DNA from 2 places in the Kaistia nematophila genome. Region 2 is predicted to be linked to the other one. Evidence: predicted binding sites of a transcription regulator. Region 2 holds the regulator's gene; the other holds the start of a gene.

Region 1 (7,463 bases), 740 kb from region 2:
AACGCAACGATCGGGATACCGGCGGGCCTTGCCACGGAGGCGGCCGCTGCGACGGAGGGCGAGAAGAGCGGACCCATGATGAGCTCCGCTCCCTGCGAGATCGCCTCGGTCGCCGCCTGACGGGCGCCCTCCGGCGTGCCGCGATCATCCTTGATGAGGATCTGCAGATTGGCGCCGCCCTGGAATTCGCGCAGCGCCAGGTCGGCGGCATTCTTCAGGTTGGCGGCGATGACGCCGGCATTGCCGGTGGCCGAGGAGGGCAAAAGCAGCGCGACGCGAACCGTGCCGTTGCCGAGCGTGTCGCCGACGACCGGCTGGCCCCCCGTCGCAGACGGCGTCACGCCGGCTCCGGTGCCGGGTCCTCCGACGGTCGAGGCACAGGCGGCCAACAGGCCGAGCGCGGCGAAACAGGATGCGAACAACCCTGCCCTGCCACCGTCCAGCCGTTCGGAACGGAACCAACCCACACGCCTTCTCCTGTTCAATCGCAAGATGTAACTGTACTGGAAAGCCCATGGTTGTTCAGCGGCAAAGAGCGGCGGTCTCGGTGAATTCAGGTCTGGTGTCACTTCTCCACAACGTCGGCGCGGGCGCGTCATGAGCGCTCCCGGACAGGCGGAAACGCCGGAAGCAGGGCACGGCGAAAGCCGCGCCTTCTATCTGATCGACGGCCAGCGCCTGCGCGCGCCACGGATCGAGCCGGGCCTCTACATCGTCTCGACGCCGATCGGCAATCTGCGGGACATCACGCTGCGCGCGCTCGCGACCCTCGCCGCCGCCGACGTCATCGCCTGCGAGGACACCCGCGTCACCCGCGTGCTGACCCGCCACTACGGCATCGACACCGAGCTATTCGCCTATCACGAGCACAATGCCGACCGGCAGCGCCCGAAGCTGCTGGCGGCACTCGCAAGTGGCAAGGTGGTGGCGCTGGTCAGCGACGCCGGCACGCCGCTGGTCTCCGATCCCGGCTTCCGGCTGGTCGGCGACGTGCTCGCGGCCGGCCATCGCGTCGTGCCGATCCCCGGCGCCTCGGCGCTGCTGACGGCGCTGGTCGCGGCGGCGCTTCCGACCGACACCTTCCTGTTCGCCGGCTTCCTGCCCAACCGCACCGTCGGCCGCAAGAAGCGGCTCGCGGCGCTTGCCGACGTGCCCGGCACACTGATTTTCTACGAGTCGCCGCATCGAACCGCGGATTCGCTCGCCGACATGGCCGAGACGCTCGGCGGCGACCGCCCGGCCGTGGTGGCGCGCGAGCTGACCAAGACTTTTGAAACCGTCCGGCGCGGCACGCTCGCTTCCCTCGCCGAGGCCTTCGGCAGCGAGCCGTCGCCGAAGGGCGAGATCGTCATCCTGATCGGCCCGCCGATCGATGCCGAGCCCGATGCCGACGAGGTCGACACGCTGCTGGCGCGGCTGCTGGAAAGCCACCCGCTGAAGGAGGCGGCGTCGCTTGCCGCCACCGCGACCGGCATGGCCAAGCGCGACCTCTACCAGCGCGCGCTGGAGCTGAAGGCGGAGGCCGCCGAGGCCGAGGATGACGAAGACGGCGACGACCCGGGCGACGACGACGATGGCGAGGCCTGACCGCCGCGCCTCGGAACGACGCGGCCGTTTCGCCGAAACGGTCGCCGCCCTCTATCTCAATCTGAAGGGCTACCGCATCGTGGCGCGGCGCTTCCGCAGCCCGCTCGGCGAGATCGACCTCGTCATGCGGCGCGGCGACATGCTCGTCTTCGTCGAGGTCAAGGCGCGGCGGACGCGCGACGCCGCCATCCTGGCGATCACGCCGGCGGCGCGCGACCGCCTCATCCGGGCGGCGAAGAGCTTTATCGGCCGCCATCCCGAGACGGCAGGGCTAGCGCTCCGCTTCGACATCGTCGCGATCCTGCCGCGCCGGCTGCCGCACCACATCGTCGACGCTTTTGCTCGGGATCGCTGACGACGGCATTGCCATTCGGCCCCGCCACACGACATAAGAGGCCTATTCCGCATTGGGGGCCTATATGTCGCTTTCCGTCGCCGTCCAGATGGACCACATCGCCAGGATCAACATCCGCGGCGATTCCACCTTCGCCCTGATGCTGGAAGGCCAGCGGCGCGGCCACAAGCTCTACCACTACACGCCCGACCGCCTGTCGCTGAACGACGGCCGCGTCGAGGCGGCGATCGAGGCGGTCACCGTCCGCGACGTTCCCGGCGACCATTTCTCGCTCGGCGAGGCGGAGCGGACCGATCTCTCGACCATGGACGTCGTGTTCCTGCGCCAGGATCCGCCCTTCGACATGGGCTACATCACGACGACGCATCTGCTCGAGCGCATCCATCCGAAGACGCTGGTCGTGAACGACCCGGCCGAGGTGCGCAACGCGCCGGAAAAGATCTTCGTCACCGAATATCCGAAGCTGATGCCGCCGACCTTGATCTCGCGCGACGCCGACGAGATCCGCCGCTTCCGCCAGGAGCATGGCGACATCATCATCAAGCCGCTGTTCGGCAATGGCGGCGCCGGCGTCTTTCGCCTGTCGGAAGGCGACCAGAACCTCGCCTCGCTCTTGGAGATCTTCTCGGCCGCCTATCGCGGCGAGCCCTATGTCGTGCAGCGCTACCTGCCGGCGGTCCGGGCCGGCGACAAGCGCATCATCCTGGTCGACGGCGTCGCCGTCGGCGCCATCAACCGCGTGCCGGCGGATGGCGAGTCGCGCTCCAACATGCATGTCGGCGGTCGGCCGGAGCCGATCGAGCTGACCCGGCGCGACCGCGAGATCTGCGAGGCGATCGGGCCCGACCTGAAGAAGCGCGGCTTCGTCTTCGTCGGCATCGACGTCATCGGCGACTACCTGACCGAGATCAACGTCACCTCGCCGACCGGCATCCGCGAGGTGAAGCGCTTCGGCGGCGCCGACATCGCCTCGCTGGTCTGGGACGCCGTCGAGAGCAAGCGCTAGGGTTAACGGATTGCTACCAGGATCCGCGCCGCGAGGCCGGCGCGGATGTTCACGACCTGTTCTTGTATTCGCCCGAAAGTTGACGTAGCGTCATTCCGCAACGGGGATGACGGATATGGTCGCGCATGTCACGACGGTGGCGTTCCAGGGCATCGAGGCGGTGCCGGTCGACGTCCAGATCCAGATCGCGCCGGGCTTTCCCGGCATAGTCATCGTCGGCCTGCCGGACAAGGCCGTGGCAGAAAGCCGTGAACGGGTGCGCGCCGCCCTGCACGCCTCCGGCCTCGCTCTGCCGCCGAAGCGGATCATCGTCAATCTGGCGCCGGCCGACCTGCCGAAGGAAGGCAGCCACTACGATCTGCCGATCGCGCTCGGCCTGATGGCGGCGCTCGGCGTGCTGCCGGGCGACCAGCTGGCCGATTTCGTCGCGCTCGGCGAACTGGCGCTCGACGGCACCATCGCCTCCGTCGCCGGCGTGCTGCCGGCGGCGATCGGCGCCAACGCCATCGGCCGCGGGCTGATCTGCCCTTCCGCCTGCGGCCCGGAAGCGGCATGGGCCGGCGGCGGCATGGAGATCCTGGCCCCGCGCAGCCTGATCGCCATCGCCAACCACTTCAAGGGCACGCAGGTGCTTTCGCGGCCCGAGCCGGCGCTGAAGCGCGACGGCGCGGCGCTCGCCGACCTCGCCGACGTCCGCGGCCAGGAGAGCGCCCGCCGCGCGCTGGAGATCGCCGCCGCCGGCGGCCACAACCTCCTGATGGCCGGGCCGCCCGGGGCCGGCAAATCGATGCTGGCGAGCCGCCTGCCCTCGCTGCTGCCGCCGCTGTCGCCGAAGGAACTGCTTGAGGTGGCGATGATCGCATCCATCGGCGGCGAACTTGCCGGCGGCAAGCTGACCGACCGGCGTCCGTTCCGCGCGCCGCACCATTCGGCCTCGATGGCGGCGATGGTCGGCGGCGGCCTGCGCGCCCGGCCGGGCGAAGCCTCGCTCGCCCATCACGGCGTGCTCTTCCTCGACGAACTGCCCGAATTCACGCCGCAGGTGCTCGATTCGCTGCGCCAGCCGCTGGAGGCCGGCGAGGTGATGATCGCCCGCGCCAACCATCGCGTCCGCTATCCCTCCCGCTTCCAGCTGGTCGCCGCCATGAACCCGTGCCGATGCGGCATGGCAGGCGAGCCGGGCATGAGCTGCAAGCGCGGCCCGCGCTGCGCGGCCGACTATCAGGCGCGGCTGTCCGGCCCCTTCCTCGACCGCATCGACATGCGGATCGACGTGCCGGCGGTGACCGCGAGCGACCTGATCGGCGCGACACCTTCGGAAAGCAGCGCCGTCGTCGCCGAACGTGTGGCGGCGGCGCGCGCGCTGCAGGCCGAGCGGTTCGAGGCGCTCGGCATCGACGACATCCGCACCAACGCGCAATGCGGCAGCGCCCTGGTCGAGACGATCGCGACGCCGGACAAGGCCGGGGCGAAGCTGCTTGCCGAGGCCGCCGAGGCGCTGCGCCTTTCGGCGCGGGGCTATCATCGCGTGCTGAAGGTCGCCCGCACCATCGCCGACCTCGACGGCGCCGAGACGGTCGGCCGGCCGCATCTCGCCGAGGCGCTCCGCTACCGCATCGCCGGCGACCGGCTGCTGGCCGCCGCCTGAGCACGGCCGGAGGCCCGGCCGGCGACTCTGGATCGGCCCGATATTTCGACCGCTTGCCGGCTGGACGCGCCATCGCCGTCAGCGACCGGGCCAAACGACGGAACCGCGGACGGCCGAGACCGAGAAAGCGCTTCGTCACCGAACTGTCGGAGAACTGTGTTCTTCTCCGCAACGGGGTCAGAAATCCCGGCGGGAAAGCGTTGGGGACCAGCAGGAGAAGGTCAGATGGTCAAGCGCGGCAATGCGGCGACCCAGCAGGTTCTGCGCGTATCGGAAGCGATCATTGCTTTGCCGGCTCTATCGAAGCGGGCAATTGGCGGTATAAGACTCCCGATGCCGAAAGCCCTTCGCCCTGCTGCCATCCTGCCTGAAACGCTCGGTCGAATCGGAGCGCTGGAAGTGCGCCTTGCCGCCACGCCGCGCGAGGTAAAGAAGGCGCAGAAGCTGCGCTACAAGGTCTTTTACGAGGAGATGTCGGCGATCCCCGACGTGCAGGCGCAGCTGTCGCGCCGCGATCGCGACGGTTTCGACAAGATCTGCGACCACCTGCTCGTCATCGACCACGACACCCGCCTCGCTTCAGGCGAGGCGGCGATCGTCGGCACCTACCGCCTGCTGCGCCAGGAAGTGGCGAACCGCCACACCGGCTTCTACACGGCGAACGAATTCGACATCGGGTCGCTGCTGGAGCGGCATAGCGGGCTGAATTTCCTGGAGCTCGGCCGCTCCTGCGTGCTGAAGCCCTACCGCACCAAGCGCACGGTCGAACTGCTCTGGCACGGCATCTGGAGCTATGTCCGCAGCCACGGCATCGACGTGATGGTCGGCTGTGCCTCGCTCGAAGGCACCAATCCCGATGCGCTGTCGCTCCCCCTCTCCTTCCTGCACCACAGCGCCCGCGCCCCGGCCGAATGGACGGTGAGCGCGCTGCCGCACCGCCGCGTGCCGATGGACCGGATGGCAGAAGACGCGATCGACATGAAGGCGGCGCTGAAGACGCTGCCGCCGCTGATCAAGGGCTATCTGCGCCTCGGCGCCTATATCGGCGACGGCGCCGTGGTCGACCGCCAGTTCGGCACGACGGACGTGCTGATCGTGCTGCCGGTATCGGCGATCAGCGAGCGCTATGTGAACCACTACGGCGTCGACGCCACCCGCTACGCTGCCTGAAGGCCGGCAACCGCGGCTCCGGATGCGGGCCTAGCGGGGAGGAAAGGCGCGGCCGGGACGCGACCGGTAGGTCGGCAGCGTCCAGCCGAAGGTCAGTGCGCCTGCCCGCACCGCGAAGGCCGAAAGCGCACCCAGCACGGAAGCGGTCCAGAACGGCACGCCGAGCAGGATGGCGAGCACGAACAGGGTCGCGCCCACCACCGTCGCTGTCACATAGATTTCCCGGCGCAGGATCACCGACGGCTCGCCGGCGACGATATCGCGGATGATGCCGCCGAAGGTCGCGGTGACGACGCCCATCACCACCGCGCCGAAGGGGCTGGCGCCCGCGTCGAGCGCCCGCGCCGCGCCCATGACGCAATAGCCGGAAATGCCGATCGCGTCGGCCCAGAGCAGCAGGCGGTAGCGATATTCGACGAAGGGCGCGACAAAGTAGACGAAAACGGCGGTCGCGACGCAGAGCACGACCGGGGCGGGCTGGGTGATCCAGAACACCGGCGTCGCGCCGAGGATGACGTCCCGCAGCGTACCGCCGCCGACGCCGGTGATCGACGCCAGAAAGGCGAAGCCGACGATGTCGAGCTGCTTGCGAGACGCCGCGAGCGCCCCGGTCAGGGCAAAGACGAAGACCCCGATGAGATCGAGGCTGTAGAGCACGGGAGCATCCACAGCCTCGTCCGCCTCAGACGGAGTTGGGCGAGGAATCGCCGGCTTCGGTCTTCGCTTCCCTCGGCTTCGGCGCGCCCTTGGCAACGCCGACCATGGCCGGGCGCAGGACGCGGTCGCCAATCACGTAGCCGGACTGGACAACCTGCATGACGGTGCCGGCCGGCTGCTCGGTGGTCGGCACCTCGAAGACGGCCTGGTGCAGATGCGGATCGAACTTCTGGCCGAGCGGCTCGAGCTTGCGGACGCCGTGGCGCTCCAGCGAATTGACGAGATCGCGCTCGGTCATCTCGACGCCGTCGATCAGCGCGGTCAGCGCCTCGTTGCCGCCGCGCGCCTCATCCGGAACCGCCTCGATGGCGCGGGCGAGGTTGTCGCCGGCGGTCAGCATGTCGCGAGCAAAGGCGGCGATGGCGTACTGGCGCGCATCCGCGACCTCGCGCTCGGTGCGGCGGCGCAGGTTTTCCATCTCGGCGATGGTGCGCAGGACGCGATCCTTCAACTCGGTCGCTTCAGCCTCGAGCGTCGCGATGCGAGCCGCCGCGGCGTCGCCATCCGCAGCCGTCGCGGCCGCGTCGGCGGCTGCATCGGTGGAGGAGACGGGCTGGGTATCGTCAGACATGGCGAACTCTCTTTTGATCAGAACCAAAGGTTAGGCCCGATATCATGAGTTTGGGGCAGAAAATCAAGCTCTGCGCCCCTCCGCCGCGCCGCGATATGGGGCGGAAACGGACGGAAGGACGCTAGAGAACGATCACGCCGTGATGCAGCGCCTCGGCCTCGGGCTCGATGTGGATCAGGACTTCCGAGCCCTCGATCGCCTTGTTCAGTGCCGCCTCGATGCGATCGCAGATGACATGGCCGGCGGCGACCGTCATCGATCCCGGCACGACGAGATGGAACTCGATGAAGATGGCGCGGCCGGCATTGCGGGTGCGGAGGTCGTGCACCTCGATCGCGCCCGTCGCCTCGGTCGAAATGATCGAGCGGATCTCGCTTTCCACCTCGCCCGAGACGGCATGATCCATCAG
Region 2 (7,463 bases):
GCGCACATGCTCCAGGAAGCCGTCGGCAAGCACGACGTCGAGCACGGCGTTGCCGACCGCCATCGCCAGCGGATTGCCGCCGAAGGTGGTGCCGTGCGTGCCGGGGGTCATGCCCTTGGCAGCTTCATTGGTGGCCAGGCACGCGCCGAGCGGGAAACCGCCGCCAAGGCCCTTGGCCGAGGTGAGGATATCCGGCGTGATGCCGGTCCACTCATAGGCGAACAGCTTGCCGGTGCGGCCGATGCCGGTCTGGACCTCGTCCAGGATCAGCAGCATGCCCTCGGCGTCGCAGAGCGCCCGGATCTCGCGCAGGAACGCGTTCGGGAAGGCGCGCACGCCGCCCTCGCCCTGGATCGGCTCGAGCATGATGGCGGCCGTCTGCGGCGTCACCGCGGCCTTGATCGCCGCCATGTCGCCGAACGGAACCTGGTCAAAACCGTCGGCCTTGGGGCCGAAACCGTCGAGATATTTCTGCTGGCCGCCGGCAGCGAGCGTCGCCAGCGTGCGGCCGTGGAAGGCGCCCTCGATGGTGAGGATGCGATAGCGTTCCGGCTGGCCATTCACATAATGATAGCGCCGCGCCGTCTTGATCGCGGCCTCGTTCGCCTCCGCGCCCGAATTGGCGAAGAAGACACGGTCGGCGAAGGAGTTCGCGACCAGCGTGTCGGCCAGTCGCTCCTGACCCGGAATGCGGAACAGGTTCGAGGTGTGCCAGAGCTTGCCGGCCTGCTCGGTCAGCGCCTGCACGAGAACCGGATTGGCATGGCCGAGCGTGTTCACCGCGATGCCGGCGGAGAAATCGAGATAAGCGTCGCCCTCTCGCGTAAAGACCCAGGCCCCCTCGCCTCGCTCGAATTCGAGCGGCGCACGCGAAAAGGTGTCGAAGAGGCTGGTCGAGGTCTTTTTAACGCTGGTATCGGGGGCGCTCATATCCCCTCCTTCGGATGAAACCACGGAAACGGATGCCTAAAAATCAAAGGTGCTGCCCGAGGCCGACGCGCCGAGCAGCACCTTTTTGCGTTGCCCTTATATCACGGTCGTGACGATTTGTGTCAATCAAATCACCGCCCGCAGCCACGTCACGACGGCTAAGCGTTTGACCGGACTCACGGATCGGGAATGCGCTGCAAGTTGGGGAAAACGGCCGGATCCTCTTTGACGAATCCCCCGGACTCTTGTCACCGAGTCACGCCATATAGTATTTTACTTTTCGTTAAGACACGAAATATCGAGCAGGTACCTCCCCCTGACCCTTGTATGGCGTCCGCAGTCGTCCGGCATCCCGGCTGAACGACCGTGACAGGATTCCGGGTATCGCTCCGACCGACAAGGACACGCTAATGACTTGGACGGACGAACGGGTTGAGTTGCTGAAGAAGCTCTGGACCGACGGCCTGAGCGCAAGCCAGATCGCTTCGGAACTCGGCGGCGTAACGCGTAACGCAGTCATCGGCAAGGTACATCGGCTGAGCCTCTCGGGTCGTGCCAAGCCGGCCGCAGCGCCGGTCGCCCGCCCGCGCAAGCCCGCGTCGACGACCAGTAGCCGCTCTGCAACGACAGGGCGTCCCAATCCCGTCAGGCCGATGGTGGCCGGCAACACGGCCCTGAAGCCTCTCGGCCAGATGGCGCCCGAGCCGCGGCGCGTGCCACGGCCTGTCAGCTCGGACGACGTCGTCGTTCCGATCAGCCTGCACGCCACGATCCTCACGCTCACCGAGCAGACCTGCAAGTGGCCGATCGGCGACCCGAGCACCGAGGATTTCCACTTCTGCGGCCAGCGCTCGAATTCGGGCATTCCCTATTGCGAATATCATTCGCGGGTAGCCTACCAGCCGGTGCATGACCGCCGCCAGAAGAAGGCCGTCGGCGCCTGATCGCGCCAGCCTGACGACGACGGCGTCCGCGCCTTCGTCCCGAAATGCCATTCCGGCCGTGCCGCCCTCCCCCCGAGGCGCACGGCCGTTTCTTTTTGTAGCACTCCCATCCGGGCAGCAAAAAGCCGCGCCGGGAGATACCCGAACGCGGCTTTGCTTGTCTTCAGGCCGCCTCCCGGGGGAAAGGCGGCGATGAAAGGGATTCAGGCGGCGGCGAACTGGTCGTCGAAGGAATAGCCGGAGCCCCGCACGGTGCGGATCGGATCCTTGACGCGGCCGCGGTTCACCGCCTTGCGCAGGCGGCCGATATGGACGTCGACGGTGCGCTCGTCGACATAGACGTCACGGCCCCAAACGCCGTCGAGCAGCTGCTCGCGGGAAAATACGCGGCCGGGGCTCTTCATCAGATATTCGAGCAGGCGGAACTCGGTCGGGCCGAGATGCAGCTCGCGACCCGAACGGCGGACGCGATGCGTCTCGCGGTCGAGCTCGATGTCGCCGGCGCGCAGCAGCGAGGCGATCACCTCCGGGCGCGAACGGCGAAGGATGGCGCGGACGCGCGCCATAAGCTCCGGCACGGAGAACGGCTTGACGACATAGTCGTCGGCGCCGGTGGCGAGGCCGCGGATGCGCTCCTGCTCCTCGCCGCGGGCGGTGAGCATGATCACCGGCAACGTGCGGGTGGCATCGCGGGCACGGAGGCGGCGGCAGAGTTCGATGCCCGAGATCCCGGGCAGCATCCAGTCGAGCAGCAGCAGGTCGGGCACGGTCTCGAGCAGGCGCATCTCGGCATCGTCGCCACGCGGCACCACTTCGACGGCATAACCCTCGGCTTCGAGGTTGTAGCGGAGGAGGAGGCTCAGCGCCTCCTCATCCTCGACGATCATAACGCGCGGCGTCATTCACGAAGATCCTAGCATTCAGGCGTTTGGTCAGTTCTGCTCATAGGCAACGGCGGTCGTGCTGGAATCGTCCTGCTTCGGACGATCCTCGGCCAGAACCTGGCCGGTGACGACATAGTGCACCGTTTCGGCGATGTTGGTGGCGTGGTCGCCGATGCGCTCGATGTTCTTGGCGCAGAACAGGAGATGCGTGCAGAAGGTGATGTTGCGCGGATCTTCCATCATGTAGGTCAGCAGTTCGCGGAAGAGCGACGTGTACATCGCGTCGATCTCTTCGTCGCGCTTCCAGACCTGGTAGGCCTGCTCGACGTCACGCGTGGCGTAGGAGTCGAGCACGTCCTTGAGCTGGGCGAGCGACAGCTGCGCCATGTGCTCGACACCGGTGTTGAAGCGCTTCGACTGGAACTGGCCGTCGAGCGCGATGACGCGCTTGGCGATGTTCTTGGCGAGGTCGCCGATGCGCTCGAGGTCGCTGGCGATGCGCTGGGCGGCGATGACTTCGCGCAGGTCCATCGCCATCGGCTGACGACGCGCAATAATCATGATCGCGCGCTCTTCACATTCGCGCTGCAGCACGTCGAGCTTCTTGTCGTCGGCGATGACGGCGCGCGCCGTATCAGTGTCGAGCCGCATCAGCGAGCCGACGGCGACGTCGACGAGACGCTCCGCCATGCCGCCCATCTCGGCGATCCGGCGGGCAACGTCGTTCAGCTCTTCGTCGTACTTGGAAACGATGTGTTCGGACATGTCGTGCTCCTACCCGTGGCCCGGCTTAGCCGAAGCGACCGGTGATATAGTCCTGGGTGCGCTTGTCGGACGGCGAGGTGAAGATCTTCGTGGTCTCGTCGAATTCGATCAGCTCGCCGAGATACATGAAGGCCGTGTAGTCGGAGACGCGCGCCGCCTGCTGCATGTTGTGGGTGACGATGGCGATCGTGTAGTCGGTCGTCAGCTCGTCGATCAGTTCCTCGATCTTGGCGGTCGAGATCGGATCGAGCGCCGAGCACGGCTCGTCGAACAGCACGACTTCCGGCCGTACCGCGATGGTGCGGGCGATGCAGAGGCGCTGCTGCTGGCCGCCGGAGAGGCTGAGGCCGCTGGAGTGCAGCTTGTCCTTGACCTCGTTCCAGAGGGCGCCGCGCGTCAGCGCCGCCTCGACGCGTCCGTCCATCTCGGAGCGCGAGATGTTCTCGTAGAGGCGGATGCCGAAGGCGATGTTGTCGTAGATCGACATCGGGAACGGCGTCGGCTTCTGGAACACCATGCCGACGCGGGCGCGCAGCATGTTGCGGTCCTGGTCGGGATCGAGGACGTTCTTGCCGTCGAAGATCACCTCGCCCTCGGCGCGCTGGCGCGGATAGAGGTCGTACATGCGGTTCAGCACGCGCAGCAGGGTCGACTTGCCGCAACCCGACGGGCCGATGAAGGCGGTGACCTTCTTCTCGAAGAGCGGCAGGTTGATGGTCTTCAGCGCCAGGCTGTCGCCGTAGAAGAACTTCAGATTGCGGATCGAAATCTTCTCGGCCATGCCGGCCGTGTTCAACGCGGTCTGGGTCATTTGGAAGCCTTGGGGCTGAGGAAGGCGCGGGCGACGATGTTGAGCGCCAGCACGGTAAAGGTGATGAGCAGGGCGCCGGACCAGGCCAGCTTCTGCCAGTCCGGATAGGGCGACAGGGCAAACTGGAAGATGGTGACCGGCAGCGACGACATCGGCGCGTTCAGGTCGGTGCTCCAGAACTGGTTGTTCAGCGCCGTGAAGAGCAGCGGGGCGGTTTCGCCGCTGACGCGGGCGATCGCCAGCAGCACGCCGGTGACGATGCCGGAGAGCGCCGCCTTGTAGGCGACGTGACGGATCATGATCGAGCGCGGCAGGCCGAGCGCGGCGGCGGCTTCACGCAGCTGGTTCGGCACCAGGTTCAGCATGTCCTCGGTGGTGCGGACGACGACCGGGATCACCAGGATCGCAAGCGCCACCATGCCGGCGAAGGCCGAGAAATGGCCCATCTGGACGACGATCACCTCGTAGACGAACAGGCCGATGACGATCGAAGGGGCCGCCAGCAGGATGTCGTTGATGAAGCGGACCACCGTCGTCAGCTTGTTGTGACGGCCGTATTCCGACATGTAGGTGCCGGCCAGGATGCCGATCGGCGTGCCGATGACGACGCCGCCGACGGTCATGACCAGACTGCCCCAGATGGCGTTGAGCAGGCCACCGGCAGAGCCGGGCGGCGGGGTCATCTCGGTGAAGACCGCCAGCGAGAGGCCGCTGAAGCCCTGGTAGAGCAGCGCCAGCAGGATCAGCACGAGGCAGATCAGGCCGAAGCCCGTCGCGGCGAAGGAGAGCGCCAGCAGGATCGCGTTGCCACGACGGCGGCGGCGATAGAGCGCCTGCGCGGCGGGCGTTGTCGCGGCGGAATAGCCGGCCGCGGCGGTGCTGAGAGAGCTTGCCATGGTCGCGCGCCTCAGTTGCCGGCCTTGACGTTCATGCGCATCAGGAGAAGACGCGCCGCCGCCAGGACGATGAAGGTGATGACGAAGAGGATGAGGCCGAGGGCGATCAGCGACGAGGTGTAGAGGTCGCCGACGGCCTCGGTGAATTCATTGGCGATCGAGGCCGAGATGGTCGTGCCCGGCGCCATGATCGAGGCGGAGATCTTGTGCGCGTTGCCGATCACGAAGGTGACCGCCATCGTCTCGCCGAGCGCGCGGCCGAGGCCGAGCATGACGCCGCCGATGACACCGACGCGGGTGTAGGGCAGCACCACCTTGCGCACCACTTCCGAGGTCGTGCAGCCGAGGCCGTAGGTCGCTTCCTTGAGGACCGGCGGCACGGTGTCGAACACGTCGCGGGTGATCGAGGTGATGAAGGGCAGCACCATGATCGCCAGGATGAAGCCGGCGGTCAGCACGCCGATGCCGTAAGGCGGGCCGGCGAACAGGCTGTTCAGCACCGGGATCGGCGCGAAGACGTCGATCAGGAAGGGCTGGATCGTCGTCTGGAAGAAGGGCGCGAAGACGAACAGACCCCAGATGCCGTAGATGATCGAGGGGATGCCGGCGAGCAGTTCGATGGCGACGCCGATCGGACGCTTCAGCCAGGGCGGGCACAGCTCGGTCAGGAAGATGGCGATGCCGATGCCGACGGGAACGGCGATGAGCAGCGCGATGAAGGAGGTGACGATCGTGCCGTAGATGGGCGCGAGCGCGCCGAACTTCTCGGTGACCGGGTTCCAAGACTGGCTGGCGAGGAAGCCGAACCCGAAGGTGGAGAGAGCCGGGATCGACCCGTGGATCAGCGACAGGATCACGCCGCCGAGGAGAAGCAGCACCAGCAGCGCGGCGCCAAGGGTCAGGCCCCGGAACGTCGCGTCCCCGGCCTTGAACCGTCGCATGCGTTTCAGCTTGGCACTATCCATGCCGGCGCTGATCGCGCCTGTCATCGCAGCATCGACCATGTTGTTTTCCCGGTTCCGCATTGGGAGCCAATGTGACTGGAGAAGGTGAAAGAGGGGCCGTGCGCCCCTCCTTCGTACTGTTCAGGCTTAGTTGCCCGCGTAGACCGGCTTGCCGTCGGCGCCGAGGATTTCCTTGGCCCAGGTCGCCTTGACGTTGGCGACGACCGCGTCCGGCAGCGGGATGTAGTGCAGCGCTTCGGCCGCAGCGTCACCCTTGTCGTAAGCCCAGCTGAAGAACTTGAGGGCTTCGGCGACGTCGGCCGGCTTGTCCGGCTTGGCGTAGACGAGGATGAAGGTGGTGGCGGTGATCGGCCAGGAGGTCTCGCCCGGCTCGTTCGTCATGGTGACGTAGTAGCCCGGAGCGTTGTTCCAGTCGACGTTCGAGGCGGCGGCGGCGAAGTTGGCCGCATCCGGAGCGACGGTCTTGCCGTCCTTGTTGACCAGCTTGGCGTAGGTCATGTTGTTCTGGGCGGCGTAGGCGTACTCGACGTAGCCGATCGAGCCCTGGGTCTGGCCGACATTGGCGGCGATGCCCTCGTTGCCCTTGGCGCCGATGCCGACCGGCCATTCGACGGCCGAAGCGGCGCCGATCTCGTCGGCCCAGGTCTTCGAGACCTGCGACAGATAGGTCGTGAACACGAAGCTGGTGCCCGAACCGTCCGAACGGCGGACGACGGCGATCGCCATGTCCGGCAGCTCGACCGAGGGGTTCAGCTTCTTGATGGCTTCATCGTTCCACTTGGCGATCTTGCCCTGGAAGATGTCGGCCAGCGTCTGGCCGTCGAGGGTCAGGTCGCCCGCCTTCAGGCCGGGAACGTTGATGATCGGCACGATGCCGCCGATGACGGTCGGGAACTGGACCAGGCCGGCCTTCTGCAGCTCTTCCGGCTTCAGGGGGGCGTCGGAGGCGCCGAAGGTGACGGTCTTGGCCTTGATCTGCTTGATGCCGCCGCCGGAGCCGATCGACTGGTAGTTCAGGCCGGTACCGGTTTCCTTCTTATAGGTGTCCGCCCACTTGGCGTAGACCGGGTACGGGAAGGTCGCGCCGGCGCCGGAAATGTCCGCTGCCTGGGCCGCGTTGAGGCCGATGGTGGCGGCGAAAAGGCCGGCCGCGAGTGCGATATTCTTGAGTTTCACCTGACGTCTCCCTGACGAGGGTTCCGGGACTTGCGGTTGCTTGCCCCAGCCGTGCGACCGGGACGCGAGCGGACCGTAGTGACCACAGGCGA

Evidence for each region. The regulator PhoB, encoded in region 2, activates phosphate uptake and scavenging genes when phosphate is short. The targets are predictions, from matches to a motif close to TGTCATNNANCTGTCAT.
Region 1: the regulator PhoB is predicted to act here: its motif matches at 4,730-4,746, upstream of olsB (l-ornithine N(alpha)-acyltransferase).

What each region holds. Positions count from the first base shown of each region.
Region 1 is NZ_JAPKNK010000001.1:81,198-88,660, reverse strand. Features, by position in the region: gene OSH07_RS00430 (penicillin-binding protein activator) at 1-341, opposite strand, end outside; gene rsmI (16S rRNA (cytidine(1402)-2'-O)-methyltransferase) at 598-1,587, shown strand; gene OSH07_RS00420 (YraN family protein) at 1,538-1,942, shown strand; gene gshB (glutathione synthase) at 2,007-2,948, shown strand; gene OSH07_RS00410 (YifB family Mg chelatase-like AAA ATPase) at 3,064-4,596, shown strand; gene olsB (l-ornithine N(alpha)-acyltransferase) at 4,930-5,766, shown strand; gene OSH07_RS00400 (trimeric intracellular cation channel family protein) at 5,797-6,435, opposite strand; gene grpE (nucleotide exchange factor GrpE) at 6,449-7,054, opposite strand; gene OSH07_RS00390 (cation diffusion facilitator family transporter) at 7,176-7,463, opposite strand, start outside.
Region 2 is NZ_JAPKNK010000001.1:822,592-830,054, reverse strand. Features, by position in the region: gene OSH07_RS03755 (aspartate aminotransferase family protein) at 1-930, opposite strand, end outside; gene OSH07_RS03750 (GcrA family cell cycle regulator) at 1,341-1,874, shown strand; gene phoB (phosphate regulon transcriptional regulator PhoB) at 2,078-2,776, opposite strand; gene phoU (phosphate signaling complex protein PhoU) at 2,807-3,523, opposite strand; gene pstB (phosphate ABC transporter ATP-binding protein PstB) at 3,549-4,334, opposite strand; gene pstA (phosphate ABC transporter permease PstA) at 4,331-5,230, opposite strand; gene pstC (phosphate ABC transporter permease subunit PstC) at 5,242-6,234, opposite strand; gene pstS (phosphate ABC transporter substrate-binding protein PstS) at 6,322-7,371, opposite strand.